Regions from separate parts of the Geobacillus sp. CX412 genome, predicted to be linked through region 1. Evidence: riboswitches for the same ligand, from Rfam matches in the RefSeq annotation. Region 1 holds a riboswitch; each other region holds the start of a gene.
The links. A riboswitch is a leader RNA that binds a small molecule or an ion and turns the genes downstream of it on or off. The one in region 1 is predicted to bind cobalamin.
Positions count from the first base shown of each region.

Region 2: it holds a riboswitch for cobalamin, as region 1 does, so the genes downstream of both, NXM86_RS05660 (ABC transporter substrate-binding protein) here and NXM86_RS14940 (ribonucleoside-diphosphate reductase subunit alpha) in region 1, are expected to answer to the same signal.
Region 3: it holds a riboswitch for cobalamin, as region 1 does, so the genes downstream of both, NXM86_RS09740 ((2Fe-2S) ferredoxin domain-containing protein) here and NXM86_RS14940 (ribonucleoside-diphosphate reductase subunit alpha) in region 1, are expected to answer to the same signal.

Region 1 covers NZ_CP103461.1:2,864,822-2,872,656, forward strand. The annotation lists gene NXM86_RS14915 (RNA-guided endonuclease InsQ/TnpB family protein) at 1-611, opposite strand, end outside; partial or broken gene NXM86_RS14920 (IS4 family transposase) at 970-2,300, opposite strand; gene NXM86_RS14925 (YbdD/YjiX family protein) at 2,417-2,620, opposite strand; gene NXM86_RS14930 (carbon starvation CstA family protein) at 2,613-4,691, opposite strand; partial or broken gene NXM86_RS14935 (hypothetical protein) at 5,007-5,467, shown strand; cobalamin riboswitch at 5,614-5,811, shown strand; partial or broken gene NXM86_RS14940 (ribonucleoside-diphosphate reductase subunit alpha) at 5,935-7,835, shown strand, end outside.
Region 2 covers NZ_CP103461.1:1,083,969-1,091,803, forward strand. The annotation lists gene NXM86_RS05640 (RNA-guided endonuclease InsQ/TnpB family protein) at 1-864, shown strand, start outside; partial or broken gene NXM86_RS05645 (glucose PTS transporter subunit EIIB) at 923-1,672, shown strand; gene NXM86_RS05650 (DUF7916 family protein) at 1,760-2,677, shown strand; partial or broken gene NXM86_RS05655 (PH domain-containing protein) at 2,964-3,577, shown strand; cobalamin riboswitch at 3,708-3,922, shown strand; gene NXM86_RS05660 (ABC transporter substrate-binding protein) at 4,052-5,008, shown strand; gene NXM86_RS05665 (FecCD family ABC transporter permease) at 4,974-6,026, shown strand; gene NXM86_RS05670 (adenosylcobinamide amidohydrolase) at 6,026-7,510, shown strand; gene cbiB (adenosylcobinamide-phosphate synthase CbiB) at 7,507-7,835, shown strand, end outside.
Region 3 covers NZ_CP103461.1:1,818,586-1,826,420, reverse strand. The annotation lists gene NXM86_RS09775 (DNA topoisomerase III) at 1-108, shown strand, start outside; gene NXM86_RS09770 (helix-turn-helix transcriptional regulator) at 267-728, shown strand; partial or broken gene NXM86_RS09765 (hypothetical protein) at 772-1,050, shown strand; gene NXM86_RS09760 (hypothetical protein) at 1,155-1,334, shown strand; gene NXM86_RS09755 (glycerophosphodiester phosphodiesterase family protein) at 1,635-3,839, opposite strand; tRNA gene NXM86_RS09750 (tRNA-Gln) at 4,275-4,346, shown strand; gene rraA (ribonuclease E activity regulator RraA) at 4,449-4,934, shown strand; cobalamin riboswitch at 4,994-5,185, shown strand; gene NXM86_RS09740 ((2Fe-2S) ferredoxin domain-containing protein) at 5,311-5,709, shown strand; gene NXM86_RS09735 (energy-coupling factor ABC transporter permease) at 5,706-6,446, shown strand; gene NXM86_RS09730 (energy-coupling factor ABC transporter substrate-binding protein) at 6,448-6,732, shown strand; gene cbiQ (cobalt ECF transporter T component CbiQ) at 6,729-7,445, shown strand; partial or broken gene NXM86_RS09720 (energy-coupling factor ABC transporter ATP-binding protein) at 7,463-7,835, shown strand, end outside.

The DNA of each region.
Region 1 (7,835 bases):
CGAAGTTTCGCATGGCGGCGGCGCAGCCCGTTGACCTTCGAGCCGGAAAATACCTCACCGGTGCTATCGACGGCGATATTAATGATGCCAAGGTCCACACCGATAAATCCGTTTTCGGAATTGGGCTGGCCTTCGGGAACGTCCACCACGAGCAGTAAATAAAAAATACCGTTTTGAAGGACTAAATCGGCTTGACCCCGAACACGGTTGCCGCACAGCAAACCTTGATGGTAGCGGCTAATGACCATAGGGATTTCCATTCTTCCTTGCAAGGTAAGGATGGAAGCATACTCTAACCCTTTAAAGGACAGGATTCTTTCATCATACACGATGGCACCGGTTTCTTTAAAGTTATGCAAGGTTTTTTTATCCAAACGATAGCTTTCCGACACTTTGCCGATGGCACGAACGGTCATTTGGGCAGAGAGGCCAAATTTTTCCCTGACGTCATAGTAGCAAAGCCGCTGGATTTTCGTTTTGGAAAAGGTTCTGGAGCGAAAAGCAATCTCGCTAATATAGTTGCATGCTTGGTTAAACCGTTTCATTGTTTCCAGCAGCGCATGAAACTGTTCAAGAGTTGGCATTAATTTAATCTTGAGAGTGCAGAGCATTCTTGATTCACCTACCTTTCTAAATCCAGTGTACTTATATTGAACGAAAAATTCAATATATACTGAAAATATAAACCCCGCCTTCCTCCCACAGCTAAAGCAGTGGGCTTCCGGCGGATGTTCTCGTGAATGAACAGGAAAACACAAACGAAAAAGCTCGTCCTCATTAACTTAAAATAAATACGAAAAAGGAAAAAAGGGGAATAGTTTCCATACCCGTCAAGTTTAGCGGTATAAAATTTTTAAGACGATACTCGTGTTCATCCCCGCAGTGAGTGATGGGGATCACATCCATTATTGGGCATACCAAATACCCCTCCAGAAGAGGGGTATTTGGTATTTATATCCATATCTAATTCTACCATATCTCTAATTTCGTTAAGATATCTGATGCCGTTTCTTCCCCTTTCCTTCGACCTTTCTTGGCATGTTTTCGTAACAGGGAAAGGAGAGAGAAAAGGTTGATTTCCGCCATATGCGAACGCAAAAGCAACTGGTGCCAATACGATTGGAGAAGATCGAGCGCTTTCCGTTCACTGATTTCAATGTCTTCCTTTTGATGCCAATACATCCGAGCTTGAAACAGAAACGTCTGGGTGACCAAAATGACAATCAACGTCCCGTATAAATGGCATTCGAAACGTTCTTTTTTCATCTCCTTGACTTTCTCCAAATCAAATACGGATTTCCAGGCTTTAAACAACCATTCAATTTGCCAGCGCAGGGAATAGAGCTCATAAACCTGTTGACCATCAAACGACTCTTGTGGTAAATTCGTCAGTAAGATGTGGTATTTCTTTTGTTCGAGGGTTTGGCGTGCCAGCGCCTTCCCTTTTCTTTTTTCCTTTTTCCGCACATACGCCATCCGTTTTTGCCATTCTTCCGCCGTCAGACGGCGGAAAACCAACCGTGGAACATACAAGCGTTCATGTCCGATGTATACATGTTCCATTTCCACTGATTCCCCTTCCTCTAATTGATTCCCAAGGGATTCCCAATCCCATTCCTTCCACTGGCCATTCTCCTTGATATACACTTTCATATCGGAACGGAGCCGAGTAATATAATACGCTCCGCGGGCGTCGATCTCGGCCAGTGCGGCAACGGGAAAAAGCCCAAATCCCGAATACATAGGTCATTCGGTAAAATCGTATGCTGGGCATGATAGGCAAAACGAGCGTCCGAGTCATTGGCCGATTGAACGCATAGCTGAAGGCAGGCGCCGGATAACAAGTCATATTCAAACTGAATTTTCACCCCCGACGAAACGGAACCTCGATAGTCTTCCCCATAGTCAGCGGGAACCAAAAAGCTGGTTGAGTCCAAAATCCGCAGGCGGGTAAAACAAGTTCGATAGGTCTCCATGGCTGACAAAAGCAATGGACGTTGATGCAGGAGGAGAAGGAAAAACACTTCTCGCAAAAATGCCACGGCCCGATCGGTAAAACGCTGATTCAAGCCTTCGCTTGAAAGGGAACAGCCATGCCAGAGCGTCAAGGCCGCACACAACCGCTGAAGCGACTGTTTGGCCAGTGAGCCATCTCCCCATGCACAGAGAGTCAGAAAGGCTTCCGCCGTTAACGAACGCTGCCGCCGGATAAAGCCTGTTTTCCGTGCGAGACGGGTTAATTCTTCGGGAGAAAAGAGTTGACGAATGGTTTGAATCCATGCTTTCATTTGTTTTTCCATGAAAAAAATCCTTTCTAACGTGGAGTGTTCGTTAGAAAGGATACCATGTTTTTGACGATGCACAAAGACCAAAATTCTTAACTTGATGAGTATGGGAATAGTTTCCCCTTTTTATGTCAGCAACAGCGTGATACTTTTCCGCCTTTGCCGTTATAGCGCGCTTCCTGCACTTCGCAGAAAAACTCTTTTCTTGATTTTATCGGCTCTCCTGGATGATGTGTTTTCATATGTTCTACATATTTCTCGTAGTTTGGAACACCAACCAGCAAATCAAGAAATTGCTTGCGGTAGGAAAGAATCGTATGAAGCCACTTACGCATAATGTTTAACCTCATTTCCTCCATCTCTTGGAATATAAGGTGCTTCTTTCAACGGTACATGTTTGTTTTTCAATACTTTTATCCACATATTTACTGCCGAAATCAACATGGCAATCACAACAAGCATGAAAATCGCGCAAAGCGTTGCATCAATGTAGTCGTTCATAATGATTTGCCGCATTTGTGCTTCATTGGTTGCAGGTGCTAAAATTTTACCTTGATTTAATGCATCTTTAAAGGCATTAGCATGAGCTAGAAAACCGATTTTTGGATTGCTATGGAACAGCTTTTGGAATCCTGCCGTCATCGTTACCACTAAAAGCCATGTCGTTGGGACCAATGTCACCCAAACGTAAGCTTTTTTGCCCATTTTGAATAAAACCGTCGTTCCAAATAAAAGCGCAATTCCTGCCAGCATTTGGTTGGCAATACCGAAAAGCGGCCATAATGTATTAATGCCACCCAGAGGATCGACTACCCCTTGATATAGGAAATATCCCCAAGCAAGAACACACAGCGTCGTCGCGATAATATTGGAAACTAGCGAATCTGTTTTGCCAAGCGGTTTGTAGAAAGTGCCCATAATATCTTGAATCATAAAACGGCCAACGCGTGTACCCGCATCAATCGTCGTTAAAATAAAGAGCGCTTCAAACAAAATCGCGAAATGGTACCAGAAGGCCATTAATGCTTTGCCGCCGATCACATTAGAGAGAATGACAGCCATTCCGATCGCTAGTGTCGGCGCTCCGCCAGTCCGCGATAAAATCGTTTGCTCGCCAACATCTTTCGCAAGTTCCGTCAGCATGTCAGGCGTAATTGTAAATCCCCATGAAGACACGACTTTTGCTGCTTGCACAACATCTTGCCCAATCACAGCAACTGGGCTATTAATCGCGAAATATACTCCAGGAGTTAATATACACGCAGCAATCATTGCCATCACTGCAACGAACGATTCCATTAACATGGCTCCATAGCCGATCGGGCGGGCATGGCTCTCCATCTCAATCATTTTTGGCGTTGTACCGGACGAAACAAGTGCATGGAATCCAGACACCGCACCACAGGCAATCGTAATAAATAAGAATGGGAATAAGTCACCAGCAAACACAGGACCAGTGCCGTCAACAAATTTCGTCAGCGCCGGCATTTGCAAGTCTGGAGCAACAACTAAAATTCCCAGCGCTAAACCAACAATCGTCCCGATTTTTAAGAACGTACTCAAATAGTCGCGCGGCGCAAGCAGCAGCCACACCGGCAAAGCAGATGCGACAAATCCGTAAGCAATCATTAAAATCGCGATCGTTTCACCTTTCAATGTAAAGATTTTCGCTAATGTCGGGTGCTCCGCCACATATTGTCCAGCGACAAGAGAAACAAGAAGCAGAATAAATCCCATTAATGACGCTTCCGCCACACGCCCTGGACGAATAAAGCGCATGTAAACTCCCATCAAAATCGCAATTGGAATCGTTGCGGCAATAGTAAACATTCCCCAAGGGCTTCCTACAAGCGCTTTTACTACTACCAATGCTAAAACAGCTAATAAAATAATCATGATTCCTAAAATACCAAGCGATGCAATGAACCCTGTAACCGGGCCAATTTCTTCCTTCACCATTTCGCCAAGCGATTTGCCATTGCGCCGCATAGACGCAAATAAAATAATAAAATCTTGGACAGCACCGCCTAAAACAACGCCGATAATAATCCAAAGCGTGCCAGGCAAATATCCCATTTGCGCTGCTAAAATCGGTCCGACAAGCGGTCCGGCGCCAGCGATCGCCGCAAAATGATGGCCGAATAATACCCATTTGTTTGTCGGCACATAATCTTTTCCATCATTAAACACTTCCGCAGGCGTTTTGCGACTGTCATCAAGTTCAAATACTTTGCGAGCGATAAATTTACTATAAAAACGGTATGCTACCGCATACGTACAGACAGCCGCGACAATCAGCCAAATCGCATTTACCGTCTCGCCGCGGTTCAATGCAAGAACGGCAAACCCTGCCGCCCCAAGAGCGGAAATAAGCCCCCAAAGCAAGACCGATTTTAATCCTTTCACGTCTTTTCCCCCTTTGTTGTTTTAATAATATTATATTAACTATTCTGAAAAATTCAAAGAATATTTTCTAGATATTATAAGGATAAATATTTTTATAGTCGTTTTATCACCATATCTTTTTTACTCTGAACATTCCTGCCTAATATTAATTTGTTGAATTTTGGGTAACTGTTTTATTATTCCAAAAAAGTATAAATCAGTTTTATTTGTTAAAAATGTAATATCAAGAAGATAATCATGAGTTTTTTGCGCAATGATTATATCTTCTTTTTTCGATTGCAACAACAAACAACACAAAGCAAAGAGTTAGGAAACGTGAAGGCAATGGAACAGTTAATGTGGTGCATTGCATTGCCTGGATTGGGCCAACTTCTCAATAAAAAATACTTCAAAGGCACTTTGTTTATTTTGTTGGAATTTCTCATTAACGTACAATCGCAATTCAATGAAGCAATTCGATTAAGCTTTTTAGGGAACAACAAAGAAGCGATTGATGTCGTTGATTTCCAATGGTTAATGTTCTATCCATGTCTATACTTTTACGCCATGTGGGATGCGGTAAAAGATGCGGGAGGTGGACAGTCCCCCTACTCCTTTCTTCCCTATGTGTTCTCTGCCTATTTCGTCACGATCGCTCTTATGTATTCCGCACATATTAAAATTTTCAAAATCGTTTTCGGTCCTATTTGGCTTCCGAGGCTTTTTGTCATTCCAGGGTATGCATCGGATTGTTGCTTCAATTTTTGTTACTAAAATTTCGAACTTCCCGCAAATGAGGAATGCCTTCTCACTAGAAAAGCATTCCTCATTTTTTCATGTCCTTACAAAAAATAGTTGAATTTTCTATCGTTTTATTATATGCTTGTACCAACAGCAACAACACTATATATTGTGTTATAAACTCATAAAACAACTAAATATAGTATAAAACCGCAAGCAATGGTGTCCATCCGGACTTAATAGGGAATCTGGTGAGAATCCAGAACTGCCCCCGCAACTGTATGTGTGGACGAAATGGAACATCCACTGTATGTGAAAGCTCGCTCGGGCGCACATACGGGAAGGATCCAAAGTAGGAAGAAGCACGAGTCAGGAGACCTGCCTTGCTTGTTTGCGTTTCATGTTCTCCGGGGAGCGAGAAGATGAAACGATGGTTGGAAAGGGCTTCTCTTGCCTTTTTTATACTGTCGTTTCGTCCACTCGACCCGAGTGGATTTTTTATGGAAACAAGGAGGAGAAACTGATGGAACTACAGGCGAACACTATCATTATTACTTCAGAAAACGGGCAAACTAAACCGTTTTCGCGCGAACGACTCATTTCCTTTATCCGCAATATAACAAAAGACTACCCGCATCTACAGACAGATGACTATATGGAGCGCATCATCCGCATCATCGAAAGCAAAGATACACTTTCTGCGGAACAAATCACGAATTACTTAATACTTGAAGGTCTTTCCTATATTAGTGAGGCAGAACCAGAATGGACGTTTGTCTGTGCTCACATCTATTTGCAAAAGCTATACAAAGAAGCGGCAAAACAACGTGGATATGACGCAAAACAACGCTACGGCAGCTTGTACGAGTTGATTACAACGCTTGTTTCTAAAGGCGTGTACGATCGCTCTCTTCTTGATGATTACTCAAAAGAAGAAATCAATGAGCTTGGAAAACTTATTGATCCAGATAAAGATAAGTTGTTTACATATATCGGCCTTCGCACGCTCGCGGACCGCTACCTCGCCCGCGACTACGACCGCAACTTGTACGAACTGCCGCAGGAGCGCTTCCTTATCATCGCAATGACGTTAATGGCGAAAGAACCGAAACATCGCCGGTTTACGTTCATTCAAGAAGCGTATTGGGCGCTAAGCAACTTATATATGACCGTCGCCACGCCAACGTTAGCAAATGCCGGAAAAAGCTACGGACAACTTTCAAGCTGCTTTATCGATACCGTCGATGACAGCTTGCAAGGCATTTACGACAGCAACACAGACATCGCCAACCTTTCAAAATCGGGTGGCGGAATCGGCGTCTATCTCGGCAAAATCAGAAGCCGAGGCAGCGATATAAGGGGTTTAAAGGCGTTTCGTCCGGAGTGATTCCATGGATGAAGCAGCTTAATAACACCGCCGTCAGCGTCGACCAATTAGGGCAGCGCAAAGGTGCGATTTCCGTTTATTTGGATGTTTGGCATAAAGACATTTTCGCTTTTTTGGACGCGAAATTAAATAATGGCGATGAACGAATGAGAACACATGATTTATTTACGGGCGTCTGCATCCCAGATTTATTTATGGAGCAAGTAGAAAAACGCGGCGATTGGTACTTGTTTGACCCCCATGAAGTGCGCAAAGTGATGGGATTTAGTTTGGAAGACTTTTATGATGAGGAAAAAGGCAGCGGAAGCTTCCGCGAAAAATATTGGCAATGCGTTCAAGAAAAGAGCCTTTCGAAAGAAAAAGTGCCAGCGATCGAAATAATGAAAAGCATTATGCGCAGCCAGTTAGAATCCGGCACACCATTTATGTTTTACCGCGACGAAGTGAACCGGAAAAACCCGAACGCGCATCTCGGCATGATTTACTGCAGCAACCTTTGTACAGAAATCGCGCAAAACCAAAGTCCGACCGTCGTGGAAAAACAATATACGAAAGATGGAAAGATTATCATTGAAAAAATCCCGGGCGATTTCGTTGTTTGCAATTTGTCTTCCATCAATCTTGCCCGTGCCGTCACCGACGATGTACTCGAGCGGCTCATCCCGATCCAAATGCGCATGCTCGATAACGTCATTGATTTAAATAATATCCCGGTATTACAAGCGAAATTCACCAATCAAAAATATCGCGCCGTCGGACTTGGCACGTTCGGCTGGCATCATTTGCTTGCGTTAAAAGGCATTCGCTGGGAATCAGACGAAGCAGTTGAATACGCGGACAAGCTGTACGAAAAAATTGCCTACTTAGCGATCCAAGCGAGTATGGAGCTCGCGAAAGAAAAAGGAAGCTATCCAGCGTTTCCGGGATCTGACTGGCAGACGGGCGCTTATTTCGACAAGCGCGGATATCGTCGCACCGAAGACTTTGACTGGGATGCACTCAAAGAACAAGTCGCCAAACACGGCATGCGCAACGGC
Region 2 (7,835 bases), 1.7 Mb from region 1:
TTTACGATACCGTATTCTCGCCTATTTAAAAAGACTCACAAGCCTATCACGATAACGATTCCGCCTGTGTTACTGGACAAAAAGATTAAGCAGATTGAAATCATTCCTAAACATCATGCCAGGTTCTTTGAGATTCAGTACAAATATGAAATGCCTGAAGATCAAAGAGAATTAAATGACCAAAAAGCACTGGCGATTGATTTAGGAGTGAATAATCTTGCCACTTGTGTCACATCAGACGGCAGATCGTTCATCATTGATGGGCGGAGATTAAAAAGTATTAATCAATGGTTTAACAAAGAAAATGCCAGACTTCAAAGCATTAAAGATAAGCAAAAAATCAAAGGTACAACCCGTAAACAAGCTTTGCTTGCTATGAATCGCAATAATAAAGTGAATGATTATATCAACAAGACTTGCCGTTACATCATAAACTACTGTATTGAAAATCAAATTGGCAAACTTGTCATTGGCTATGCGGAAACATTGCAGCGCAATATGAATCTAGGAAAAAAGACAAATCAAAACTTTGTCAATATTCCTCTCGGTAATATAAAAGAAAAACTAGAGTATCTTTGTAAATTTTACGGCATTAAATTCTTCAAACAGGAAGAGTCATATACGTCTAAAGCCAGCTTTTTTGACGGGGATGAGATTCCTGAATATAATGCCGACAATCCAAAAGAATATAAGTTCAGTGGCAAACGTATTAAGCGCGGCTTGTATCGAACAAAGTCTGGCAAACTAATCAATGCTGATGTCAATGGCGCATTAAACATCTTAAAGAAAAGTAAAGCTGTAGACCTGAGTGTCTTATGCTCTAGCGGCGAAGTGGACACGCCTCAAAGAATAAGGATTGCTTAAAGCAGTCAAACTTCTTTGGAAGCCCCCACTTCAAATTTTCGCTAGAAAATTAAGTGGGGGTAGTTCACGGCGGTTCTTTGCGGGCGATCCAGATGCCGGTATTTTCATGGCAGGATTTTTCCCGATTATGATGTTTGGTCTTCCAGCAGCGGCGCTTGCAATGATTGCGGCGGCAAAAAAAGAGCGGCGCAAAGCGGTAGCCGGAGCGCTTCTTGGAGTGGCGTTCACATCGTTTTTAACAGGAATTACCGAGCCGATTGAATTTTTATTTATGTTCTTATCCCCGCTTCTTTATGTTGTTCATGCCGTGTTAACAGGTCTTTCGATGGCAGTTGCGACGATGCTCGGCATTCATCATGGATTTACTTTCTCAGCCGGTGCGATTGACTTTTTCTTAAACTACGGAATTGCGCAAAAACCTTATTTGTTAATCGTTCAAGGACTCATTTATGCGATTGTCTATTTCGTTGTATTCTATTTCCTTATTACGAAGCTAGATTTGAAAACGCCGGGACGCGAAGATGAGGTAGAGGGCGAGTTTATCGGCAGCGGCGTGTCGCAATCGGGTGCAAAATACGAAGATCTTGCGGCAAAATATATGGAGGCATTAGGCGGTAAAGAAAATCTTGCGCAAATTGACAATTGCATTACACGCTTGCGCTTAAAAGTAAATGATATGTCAAAAGTCAATGAAGCTGAATTGAAGCGTTTAGGAGCGAAAGGCGTACTCCGTCTGAATCAAACCGATTTGCAAGTCGTTGTTGGTACAGATGTCGAATTTTTAGCAAATGCACTGAAAAAATTATAAAAAAGTAAAATGGACGGCCCATTCCTTTATTGGAATGGGCTAAATGCTAGCATACGAGGATCATAATACAATAAGGGGAGTGTTTCCATGAAACGGCTGTTGGACTGCAGCGCTTCTGATTTTCGCAAGATGACTGGGAAACAATTAAAACAATCGATTCAAGCGTCAGAAGGAAGGGTAATCGTCGCGGAAGTCATTGGAGCCTTTGCGCCGCTTTATCCAGCGGTGACAAATGCAGAATTGGCGGCCGCGTTTGGGGCGGATTTGCTATTGTTGAATATGTTCGATGTGTTTCAGCCGGTTGTGAACGGTTTGGATACGAATGAGCCGAATCAGATGGTGGAACGTCTAAAGCAGCTGACAGGACGTCCAATTGGCGTCAATTTGGAGCCTGTTGACCCGAACGCGAGGCAGTTAGAGAGTCTTGCTTCTCTTCCAAAAGGAAGGATGGCAACAGAAGAATCACTGCAAGAAGCAAAACGTCTAGGTTTCGATTTTATCTGCCTAACCGGAAATCCGAAAACAGGTGTGACAAATAATGAAATTATCCGCGCGATCGAAACCGCACGTGCCGTTTTTAGAGAAGACGGTCTCATTATCGCGGGAAAAATGCACGCAGCTGGAGTGGCCGGCGAAACGGGAGCTAGCATTGTATCCGAAGAAATCGTTATGCGTTTTATTCGTGCCGGAGCTGATGTAGTTCTTATGCCGGCGCCAGGAACTGTACCAGGTGTGACCTTAGAAAAAACGGAAACGCTAGTTCAGGTTGCCCACGAACATGGCGCGCTCGTTATGCTTACGATCGGCACAAGCCAGGAAGGAGCGGATGAACATACGATCCGCCAAATCGCGCTCGCAAGCAAAATGGCAGGAGCCGACCTGTATCATATCGGAGACGCCGGTTATCATGGCATCGCCATTCCGGAAAACATTATGACGTATTCGATTGCCATTCGTGGCAAACGCCATACGTATATTCGTATGGCAAGATCGCCGCTGCGATAAAATGAACGACATTTTTATGCCATGAATGAAACTTGTGGTTCTTTTGTTACGTATATTTTTAATAAGAATAAAAAGGAGGAAAATCACATGTTTTCCCGGTCTCCAACTTGTTACGTCTGCGGGAAGCCGATAGAAAAAAATGAACCGATCTATGTGCGCATGAGGTATCCGGTGTACAGAGGAATGGTAGAAATTAAGGCTTTCCTTCAGCAAGAAGGGACCATTATTTGCGATGGGTGTTTCTCGCAAAAAACAAATAATCATGAAAAATGAGAGGAGCTATACTATGTTTGGAAAAGTCGCTGCCGATGTGCTTGGATTAAGCGATATCGGCTCGGTTATTAAACCGGAAAACTATGATAAAGTCGATGCCGATGATTACGTGATGCATGAAGACGGGGAAAGATTTATTTCTTAATTAAATCGAAGTCGGATGAGTATTGCTTTACCAATAAAGCGCTTATTCATTTGGATGGCACGAGCGCAACAAGCAAAAAACGCGTATTGCGCCGCTATGATTATTACAAACATACGATTTCCGACGTGTCGCTCGAAACGGCAGGCACGGTCGATTTAGATGTGGAGATTAAGTTTAAAATCGGCGCCCATGCCTATTCGATTGACGTCCATAAAAAGCATTTAGAAGAACTAAAAGATTTATATAAATCGCTGCTCGCCATCTCTGAGCTTTGCCATGAAAACAAAACGAAGCTCGAGTACGCGCATAAAAGTTTGGAATTGACGGCAAACGTATTCGGGCAAGTGAAAAGTGACACAAATAATTTCGTTGCCGATTTCAAAGCGGTGAATGAACTTGCGTTTCAATGGCTCGTTGACGCGAAAACAAAATATACGGTGAAAGACTTCGGCTTTGTGTTTGAACGGTATATTAATAATTAATTGCATTGTAACCCCCGAATCGCTAAAAGTTCGGGGGTTTTAATGAATTGAAAACAATGAAACTTTGAATTTTTTATTGCCAAACGATCTTTCTTCCTTTAATATTATAACTGTCAATTGTTCGACAATTTTATACAATAGCGGCAAGGTGCCGAATGGAGCGATTCGCTCCTAATGGCTTAATAGGGAATCTGGTGAAAGTCCAGAACTGTCCCCGCAACTGTAAATGCTGACGAAATGAAATCGCCACTGTACGGTGGAATGGCAAGCGCCGTTTGCCGTATGGGAAGGTTCAGAGTAGGATGAAGCATGAGTCAGTAGACCTGCCTTGTTCGCTTATAGTTTCCTATCTTCGGGGGGTGAGATGAGGAAACGGCAACGGTGGCTGCCTTCGTGTATACATATTGCCGTTTCTCGCTCATTCCGAGTTAGGAATGAGTTTTTTTATTTTACATAAAGAAGGGGGAACAAAAAATGAAAAAATGGAAACAGTATGTCATGTTGCTCGTATTCATCCTTACATTTGGCTTCTTGTTTGGATGTAATGGAGAGAACGCAAGCAAAGAGCCTGCAAAAAAAGAAGAACCGAAAACGGAACAAGCGGCGTTTCCGGTAACGGTAAAAGATGGATTAGGCGAGGATGTAACGATACAGTCTGAGCCAAAAAAAATCGTTTCCTTAATTCCAAGCAACACAGAGATTGCCTATGCGTTGGGATTAGGAGACAAAATCGTTGGCGTCAGCGATTTTGATAACTATCCGGAAGATGTAAAAAATAAGGAAAAAATAGGCGGCTTAGAGTTTAATGTAGAAAAAGTTATTTCGTTGAAGCCAGATTTAGTACTTGCCCATGCGTCTAGCGCACATAACTCGAAAGATGGGCTTCAGCAATTAAGAGATGCGGGTATTGCTGTATTGGTTGTCTATGACGCGAAAACGTTTGATGATGTATATCATTCCATCGAATTAATTGGCAAAGCGACAGGAACTGCGGACAAAGCACAAGAAATCATCCAAAATATGAAAACAAAATTAGAAGCTATAAAAGAAAAAGCAAAGCAAATTAAAGAGGAAGATCAAGCAAAAGTATGGGTCGAAATATCACCAGCTCCAGAAATTTATACAGCTGGAAAAGGAACGTTTATTGATGAGATGCTCCAGGCGATCTCCGCGAAAAATGTCGCCGGTGATTTAGAAGGGTGGCCGATGGTTACGGAAGAAAAAGCGGTCGCGTACAAGCCGGATGTCATTATTACAACATACGGCGGAGCGAAGCAAGTGTTGGACCGTCCTGCTTGGAAAGATGTCCCGGCGGTGAAAAACAAACGGGTGTATGATGTAAATACAGACTTAGTAAGCCGTCCAGGTCCACGTTTGATCGAAGGAGTAGAGGAACTTGCAAAAACAATTTACCCGGATATTTTTAAGTAATATATGGATGTATGCAGTTGCAATAACGGTCGTTATTACTTCGCTCTTGCTGGGGATATCGATAGGTTCTCTATCGATTCCCTTTTCTACTATTATCAAGATTATTTTTTCGATCTCGTTTGGGTTGCCGTTGCCCGGCGATGTTCCCGATGATCTCGTGCAAATCGTGATGGCGATCCGCCTTCCACGCGTTGTGCTTGCGTTTCTTGTCGGGGCATCGCTGGCGGTCGCGGGAGCTGGGTTTCAAGGGCTGTTAAAAAATGCGCTTGCCGATCCGTATACGCTCGGCGTGTCGTCAGGTGCTTCTGTCGGTGCTGTTTTTGTCATTTTCTTCGGTATTCAATTACCGTTATTTGGTACATTTACGCTTCCTATTGTCAGCATTATATTTGGCCTTGTGACGCTCGTGCTTGTTCTTTTATTTACACGAGCGGTGGAGCGAAAAATGTCCGTAGAGACCATCATCCTAGTTGGAATTATGTTCGGGGCGTTTTTCAGCGCACTTATTTCCTTAATGATTGCACTAACCGGAGAAGAATTGCGGCAAATTATTGCATGGCTGATGGGGAGCGTAGCGATGCGCGGATGGAAATATACGATGATGATGCTTCCGTTTTTTCTCATCGGAGTGATCATGCTGCTTTTTAATGCGCGCGAACTGAACGCTTTTGCGTTTGGGGAGTCGGCCGCTATGCATATCGGGGTCGATGTGTTGAAGCGAAAAGTGATGATTTTAACCGGTGCTTCGCTGCTAACCGGCGCGGCGGTGTCTGTTTCCGGAACGATCGGTTTTGTCGGATTGGTCGTTCCACATATGGTTCGCCTCGTCTGTGGTCCGAACCATCGTCTTCTGTTGCCGCTTTCCCTATTGTATGGCGGTGCCTTTCTCGTTCTTACTGATTTATTGGCACGCACGATTATTTCGCCGAGAGAATTGCCAATCGGCGTAATTACCTCATTGATTGGCGCACCTTTATTTGCACTACTATTTTTTCGAAGAATGCGAAGAAAGACGTGATGAATGTGCTTGAAGTAAACCATGTTTCTTACCACTATCATCGTAAACAAGTGCTTCATGATGTAACGTTTACCGTAGCAAAGGGAGAAGTATTTGGGATTTTAGGGCCAAATGGGAGCGGGAAAACGACCTTATTGAAACTGTTAAGCAAGGAGTTGTTATTACAAAACGGAAGCATAACAGTAAACGGCCGGCCGCTTCGTTCTTTTTCGCAAAAAGAATGGGCTCGTTTTGCCGCGGTGCTTCCGCAAACGGTTGATGCGGCATTCGGATATACGGTAAAAGAAACAGTGGAACTTGGAAGATATGCCCATCAAAGCGGTCTATTTCCGACATGGACGGAAGAAGATGAACAAGTGGTGAAAACAGCAATCGAAGAAGTTGGGCTAATGGAAAAAGCAGAAGAAGGGATTGACCGTTTGAGTGGGGGAGAACGTCAGCGTGTTTATTTAGCAAGAGCGCTTGCGCAGCAGCCTCAGCTTTTATTGCTAGACGAACCGACCAATCATATGGACATTACCCAGCAAATGAAGCTATTGGACCAGCTTGTCCGCTCGGCGAAGGAAAAAGCGTTAACGGTTATTGCGATTTTTCATGATATTAACATCGCTAGTTTATATTGTGACAGGCTTTTAATGTTAAAAAAAGGGGAGGTAGTCGCGCTAGGGACGCCGGAAGAGCTGATGGAACCTGAGATTTTCCGTTCTGTATTTCACGCGTCCGTAAGCAGGCAAGCACATCCGACCGTCTCTAAACCGCTTATGGCGTTTTTACGGGAATGGCAATTTCCGATATTACAACATAACGAACTGCGCGAACGATTCGCGTGGACAATGTTGGAGGACTGCGTCGTTGTAACCGCAACCGAGCCGCTTAAGGTGTTATCTTCCGCGCTTGTCGGATCAGGCTTTCAATGGGCGACTCATTTTGTCAATCGTCAAGTTTCAAAAGATTATGATTGCGAAGATGCGGAAACGGAAATGAAACATTATTTACGTCGCCGCGGCTTTCCCGTCCAAAAAACGATTGGAATGATGACCGCTGTTTCTGTCGAAGATGCCGTCTGCATGTATGAGAAACATGATGCGTTTTCTGTATGGACCGTTGTTACCGCTGGAGTAGGAAATGCCGTTGATGCCGCACAAGCGTGGAAACGAGAGGAATTAAGCCAAAAAGTCGGCACGATTAACATTATGGTATTTATCGACGGAACGTTGACGGATGCCGCTTATGTGCAGGCTTTAATGACGGCGACGGAAGCAAAAACAAAAGCATTATACGATGAAAAAATTGTCGATCCTGAAACAAGCACCTATGCAACAGGAACATCGACGGATTGCATTGCGATTGCCGCGACACAAACAGGAGCAACGTTTCCTTATGCTGGCACGATCACACCGATTGGAAAAGCGATCGGGCGAACCGTTTATGAAGCGACAAAGGAAGCCCTTCGCCGTTATAAACAGCGGAGGGAATCATTGTGAGTCATCTTTTGGCGATTGCTCTGGCGCTTGTGTTGGATTGGTTGTTTGGCGATCCTCGTTGGCTTCCGCACCCCGTGCGTGGAATCGGATCATTCATTTCCTTTTTCGACAAACGGCTTAATCAAGGGCGATATCGGCGCATGAAAGGGATTATTACCGTCGCGGCCGTAGCAGGAATGGTTTACTGCCTGGCGTCTCTTGTTGTATATATCAGTTATTCTCTTTCATGGATATTTGGCGTTATGATGGAAGCGGTCCTTATTTTTACGACGATTGCGACAAAAAGTTTACAAGAAGCTGCCTGGAATGTACTCATTCCTTTAGA
Region 3 (7,835 bases), 1.0 Mb from region 1:
AAAACGAACGTCATCAAAGGGTTTAAAAAAGGAGAGAAAACGTTTGATGCAGCGTTAATGTGGGATGAAAAGGAGAAAAAAATAGTGTTTTCGTTTCCGAAAAAATAATCTCCTTCCTCATGTTGAGGGGAGATTTTTTTTTTCATCACTAGAAAATGGCAATTAGCATATTTACGAATAGAGCTAAAAATTGTACGATTACACTTGTAAGGGAAATTTTTTTGAGTAACAGTAATTATATTACGTAAACAAAAGAAGGGATAACCATGGATAAACAAGAAGTAATCGATCTTCTCTCCAGCAAAATGAAGTTAATTCGCGTTGAAAAAGGATATACGCAAGATAAGATGGCGGAAGTGTTAGGGATTTCGAAAAAAACGCTCGTGCAAATTGAAAAAGGGCGGACACAGGCGAACTGGACGCAAGTCGTCGCGCTATGCGCGCTATTTCGTGATAGCGAAATTATCGAATCGGTGCTTGGCGATAGCCCGCTTGAAGTGATTGAAACGATCGCACATGAAGAAATTGATGCGCCAAAAGGAAAGACTCTCGGCGGAAAAGTATGGTGGAGAGAAATTAAGCGGATGGGCCCGTTTCGCCTTCAGCAAAATATTATCAGCAAGCATTACCGCATTTTAGATGTGTACAATGATCGATGGTACAGTTCTTTCGATAAGGAGGAAGCGTTAAAGCGGCTCGAGGAACTCGCGAAAGGGGCTAATGCGTAACCACCTGCCCTTTTGATGCGATTAATATAAAAAAGGTGGTTTAATGAAACGATGCTGGTGTTGGGTTCTTGGCATTGCTGTCCTTTTTTGCCTGTATGGGGGAGCGCGGACGTATGCGTGTGACTGCGTCCCGCCACGTTTTCCGTCGGAAGAGTTTACGAAAAGTGACGCGGTGTTTTCTGGGAAGGTCGTTCGTATTTATGAAACAACGAGAAAAGAACCAGAAATCAGAGAGCCAGTTTCGCAGCGCGCGGTTGTTTTTTCGATCGATCGTACGTGGAAAGGGATAAATGAAACACATGTTGTCGTGTACACCGGCTTCGGTGGGGGAGATTGCGGGTATCCGTTTGAAGTTGGAAAAGAGTATCTTGTTATGCGTACGACGATACGGACTGGGTCACAGGAATTTGTTCGCTCACAAAACCGTTGTCGCTCGCCCAGGCGGACATCGAAGCGTTTGGAAAAGAAAAGCCGCCGACGCAGCGCATGGCGGCGGAAGAGTTGCAGGAAGATGGATGGAATCAATTTTTTCTTTATATGACCGTCATTTTCGTGATTAGTTTTATCGTATTTCTCTATGTTGTCCAAACACGCCTGCAGAAATAAGGACATGATGATATCGTCCACAATAGGTGGTTTTCCAATCTTAATGGCGGCAATATCCTTTTGTTGAAATCTGAACTTTTGTATCGCCTTATGATTACGATGACGTCATCGGAGCGCTTAACGTTTGGTGGGGCGGGAGGGCATGTTTTCTTTCAAGATAGTTCACGATCGAGCAACAAATAAGCGAAGATGAAACGTGTTTTGGCAAGCATATCGGGGAGAGGCCAGCCGCGAAAAAAAGAGGCTGAAGCAAAAGTAAACGCACCCCTTTGCTTCACCCTTGTTTATATAATGTGATTATTACGGTTCAATTGGAAAGTCGATATGAAAATGGACGCGTCCATTTTCATCGCGAATTTCTGCAGTTATTTGTTTGCGTTCTGGATTAATTTTGATCACACCGAAATTAAAAAATCCTCCCTCGGCATACAATCGCTTCGGCCCAAATGTAGGATCAAGCGCTGACGGCTGGCCCATCGCGGCCCCAATCGGTCCACTTATCAGCTCTCGATAATCGATGGTTCCGTTATGGTCAGGATCGTATTCGATGATATCCGCAAAATGCACATCGGCTGTGACAAAATAGACGTTCTTTATCTTGTTGTCTGTAATAAATGTAGAAAGTTTAGCAAATTCATGCTCATATCCCGTTTTGTCATTTGGATCGATATGGTTGCCGTTTGCCCATCCATCACGCGCATGCGGTTTTCCTGTTGGAATCGAAATAGGAACGGAAGAAGCAATAAGCTTGACTTGAGCATCCGAATTGGCCAACTCCCGTTTTAACCATTCCAATTGCTCTTTACCAAGCATCGTTTTTTCATGGCTGTCCGGCTGTGTATTAGGATCACGGTAGCCGCGATTATTTAAGATGAACAAATCGAGCGTATTTCCCCATGAAAATTTATGATAAAGCTTGCCGGATGTACTCCGCTCTGTTAACATCGGCCAATAATCGGTGAACGCCCGAAATCCCGTCGAAGTGAGGGGCTCAATCGGTCCAGAAAAATCATTGGTGACCTCGTGATCATCCCAAATCGCATAAACACTTGTTGATTGAAGCAGCTTTCGCAAGTTGGGATCTGTGCGGTTTTCCTTATATTTTGCCCAGAAATCTTCGATGTTTTTTGACGGCGGGGCTGGAACCGCCGGAGTCGCATTATCCGCGTAAATCGTATCTCCACTGAATAAGAAGAAATCTGGTTTCAATTCTGCCATTGCCGCAAAAGAACGAAATGGAGGAATTTTCCCCTGGCCTCCTGTGTCACCACCCCAGACGATTGTGAGGGGCTTTATGTCATTGGACGTTGGGGCTGTTTTGAAACTTCCTGTTACTTGATAAGAGCCTGGAAGAGCCTGTACGCGGTAATAATAAGTGGTATTCGGTTTTAATCCTGTTACATTTACCTGTACGGTGAAATCGTGTTTCGAAACCGCTTTGGCCTTTTTTATTATTTTGTGTTGAATGGACGCATTTTCGGAAATTTCAAATTGTACGGTTGCAGGTTTGTTTGTCCGTGCCCATAATACGGCGGAAGTATCCGTTACTTCCCCGCTTGCTATTCCATGGGAAATATAAGGTTTTTTGTTTAATTCTACTAATTTATCGGGATAGTCTGTAAACACGCCGTCAACGCCCAGAGATAATTGTTCGATCATTTTGTCTTGTGTATCCACCGTATACGGATGGACGATCATGTTGCGTTCGTGGGCTTTCTGCATCAATGTTGGGGTAACGAGAGAGTAATCCGGCCCAACTCCTTCTGCGTATTCGGCCGTTCGGTTAAAGACATCGTCAAGATTTTTGCGTTGAATCATTTTGGGGCTAAAAAGCTGGATAAGCGGAATGTCCTCTGGAACGATTTCCTGCAGTTTTCTTAAGCTTGCTTCGCTGAATGATTGGAAAATTACTTTTCCTTTTTTTAAATATCCGTTCTTTTTTAATATATCGACCAGTTTTTCTTCCATTCCTGGATATACATCCGGGTCCTTCGTTTCTATGTACAGAGCTACTTTGCGATCTTTCTTTTTAATGAAGTCAATGACTTCTTGAAGGGTTGGAATTTTCTCTTGTGCATACTGTTTTTTGGCGTATTCAGGATGTGTCTGATTAAACCAAGATCCAGCATCCAGCCGTTTGATTTCGGCAAGCGTAAAGTCTTTTACCTTCCAAGGGGCACGGTTGGGATACACTTCTTCCACGTTCGTTGTTCTTGTTAATGTGGAATCATGAATCGCAACCAATTCCCCATCTTTCGTCATATGCAAATCTAACTCTACATAATCCGCTTTCATCTGAATGGCTTTTTCATACGCAACCAATGTATGTTCAGGTGCATAGCCGGAAGCGCCGCGGTGGGCGATGACTTCGACGTTCTCGACGATAGGCTGCAATGTGGATGGATGGCGGTTCTGTTCAGCAGCACTGGCTTCTGTCGAAAAATAGGTGGCCAGCAATCCTAACGACATAGAAAGAGACAAACCGATTTTTGTTGATTTTTTCACTGATTCTTCACTCTCCCGTTCTAAAATGGGTTTCTTTCGACATGGTTATTGTAAAAAATAAGGGTAAAGTGAATATGGAATTAAGTTTAAAAAACTGTAAAAATAAAAAAATTATGATTAAAAAACATACGCTATCAAGCGTTTTGATTGTACTTTATTGAGAGAAATGCCAGGATAATGTCCACGAACAAAGCACGGTTGTTTATTAAGGAAAAGTGTGGTCCTATTTTGTAACGGCCAAACGTTTTTAATGATCTGCCAACTACATCAAGATAAATATATTATTTGAAAAAAGGATTTTGCCCATACTGAAATGAGTAAAAAATGAAAAGCGGATGAAACTTAGATGTTTTTATACATAGAGACAAAAACTTCTGGATATACTACAAATGTACAAATCATCTCATAAACAGTTTGGCAAGAACATGATAATATTGGGCTATAGCCAAGCGGTAAGGCAACGGACTTTGACTCCGTGATGCGCTGGTTCGAATCCAGCTAGCCCAGTCTCTAACAGGCAAGCAATGTCGCTTGTCTGTTTTTTTGTTGAAAAAGAAGGAGTTTTGACAAAGGATGTCAAATATAAGACATGGCAAGGAGGAGATTGTGATGAAAACAGCTGATTTATGCGATGAATTTTTAAGTGAATTGCAAGTATGCCAGCTGCCGATGCAATCTTACGGCGGCAAAGCGGAATTTTCCGGACCGATCGCGACGGTCGATGTATTTGAAGATAATGTGCTCGTTCGTGAGGCGCTCGAAACTGTTCCAGCGGGCACCGTATTGGTCGTAGACGGAAAAGGTTCGCGAAATTGCGCGCTGCTCGGAGACCGTCTTGCCCAGATCGCTTGTGAGCGCGGGCTTGCCGGGGTGATTATTCACGGATGCATTCGCGATTCCGCAGAAATCGCCAATATGCCGCTTGGGGTGATGGCGATTGGCACTTGCCCGGTGAAAAGCAAAAAAGAAGGAAAGGGAAAACGGGACGTTGCGCTCGAATTTGGCGGCGTTCGTTGGGAGCCAGGCGCCTATGTGTACGCTGATCAAGACGGGATTGTATTGGCGAAAACGGACTTATTGAAAAAAAGTGGTTGACGATATTTGAAAATTTGTACTACTATGAATAACGGAAATGTTCTTTGAAAAATCGACATTATATGCCAAACAAATAAGGTGCCTTTCTCATTAGAGAATAGGCTTAAAAGGGAAGTACGGTGAAAATCCGTCACGGTACCCGCCACTGTGATGGGGAGCTTTGTTGCATCATGTCACTGAAGGAAACTTCGGGAAGGCGCAACAAAGCGATGATCCTAAGTCAGGAGACCTGCCTTATTTGTTCGGACGGATACCTACGGGATTATAGGTAGACGTGCGGGAGAATGGTATACTTTTTTTGCTATATTTGTATGCATTTTTCTGCACCTCTGCGTATAGAGGTGCTTTTTATTTTGCAAAAAAGGAGAGACTCAACATGACAACATGGAACTTAATCGGAATGAAACATCATGTGCTGATTTGCAATGGAGGCAGCTGCATGCGTAAAGGGGGAGAAGAAGTAACGCTTGCCATCCGCGAAGAAATCGCGATGCTGGAGTTAGATGGCATTGTACATACGACGCGGACTCGCTGCAATGGCCGTTGCCAAGACGCGTGTGTAGTCATCGTTTACCCTGAAGGCGTATGGTACAACGGTGTGACGCCGGAAAAAGCAAGGGAGCTTGTGCGAAGGCATTTGCGAGATGGGGAATGGTTGGAAGAAACGATAACGTACCGTTATGAAGAGAAGCAAGGATTGATGATGTCAAAACAATCAAACGCCCCTCTAGGAATCTCGAAATTATGTAAAGCAACGGGAGGAACGAAAGCATGAAAAAATGGAAAGTCGCCCTTTTCCTTTGCGGTTTAGTCGTCTATTTTACGTTTACCGGCAGCACATCGGCATTTGCGATGCATATTATGGAAGGATTTTTGCCAGTTGGATGGGTGATTTTTTGGTGGCTAGTGTTTTTGCCGTTTTTTATCATCGGTATGCGTTCACTAATTCGGATTACACGCGAGCATCCGGAACTAAAGCTGCTCATTGCGCTGTCCGGGGCATTTGCGTTTGTGCTGTCCGCCTTAAAAATTCCATCCGTTACTGGAAGTAGCTCACATCCAACGGGGGTAGGGCTCGGCGCGGTGCTGTTTGGTCCATGGACGATGGTGGTGATGGGAAGCATCGTATTGCTGTTTCAAGCGTTATTGCTGGCACATGGCGGATTGACGACATTAGGGGCGAATGCCATGTCCATGGCAGTCGTCGGCCCGCTCGTAGCGTACGGCATTTATCGTTTCGGGAAAAAGTGGAATATACCGAGGCGCTGGACGATATTTTTCGCTGCATTTTTCTCTGATTTGGCCACATATGTTGTCACCTCATTGCAATTAGCGCTGGCGTTCCCGGATGCGACAGGCGGGATTTTCGCTTCGTTTGCCAAATTTGCCGGCATTTTTGCTGTTACGCAAATACCACTGGCGATTACAGAAGGGCTGCTTACGGTCGTCGTTTGGAATTTCTTATCCACTTACAGCAGCCAGGAACTAAACCAGTTAGAGAGGGGAGTGTAATATGAAGAGAAGTCTTTTTCTTCTTGCTATTGCTGTTTTACTGGTAGTAGCGCCGTTATTGTTCATTCATCACTCTGATTTTGGCGGCACGGATGGCCAGGCGGAAAAAATGATTCAGAAGCTCGCTCCTCATTATCAACCTTGGATGGAAACCATATTTGAGCCGCCAGGCGGAGAGGTGGAAACGTTGCTGTTTTCTGTGCAGGCGGCAATCGGTGCCGGAATTATTGGCTATATTATCGGTGTCTATAAAGGCCGGGCGAACCGAAAAGAGGAAACAAAATGATCCGGCAGTTTGACACAATTGCTTACAATAACCGCCTGCGGACAATACGTCCCGAACAAAAAGTGATATTTGCGTTTCTATTATTAATGATGGCCATCACAGGAAACTGGAAAACGCAAGTAATGATGACGATTTGGCTTGCCATTTGGATTATCGGTTATGCGCGTGTTTCGTGGAAGGTGTACGCCAAAGCCCTCGGAGTCGTGGCATTGTTTCTGATGGTGAGTTTTCCAGCTTTGCTTGTTTCCATTGACAGTTCTTTTCATGTGTCTATTGATCGTTCGCAAATTTTCATCGCAATGTCTTTGCTCTCTCGTTCGGTTGCGGCATGGTCTTGTTTATTTTTCCTTCTAGTGACTACCCCGTTTCCAGAGATGTTGTATGTGCTCAAACGAATGAAAGTGCCATCCATCATCATTGATTTGTTATTTTTTACGTATCGGTTTGTATTTGTTTTCGTGAAAGCAGCAGAAGAGCTATACGTAGCGATGAAAGCAAGAAATGGAGGAAGCCATTGGCGGCATGGCGGGATGTTGGTGTTCCAGCTTTTTCAAAAAATATGGCATTCCTATGAAGCGTTGCGCCTTGCTTTATGGGCGCGCGGAGTTTCCAATGAAATGACCTATGTTCATGTGGAAACATATAACGAAAAAAACAAACGTTATCTGTGGGAAGCAGCCATCGGCATAAGTTTGCTTCTATGGCTTGGATGATAGGAGGGCGGCAGAAGATGCTGAAAATGGATGAAGTATATTATACGTATCCGAACGGACCATGTGTGTTGAAAGGATTAAGCCTTCATGTTCCCAGTGGAAAAAAATGCGCGCTTATCGGTCATAATGGATGCGGCAAGACAACGTTATTTTTACATGCGAACGGGCTGTTGCGGCCCGACTCTGGCGACATCTATTGGAATGGAGAGAAGATGGATTATCGGCGTCAAACCTTGCAAAAATGGCGGCGAGAGGTCGGCATCGTTTTTCAAAATCCGGAACACCAGCTTGTGGCGCCATTGGTACGTGATGAACTGGCGTTTGGCCTGCACCATTTAGGAATGAAAAAAAGTGAGATGGACGAGCTCATGAAAAAGCGCTGGACGAGTT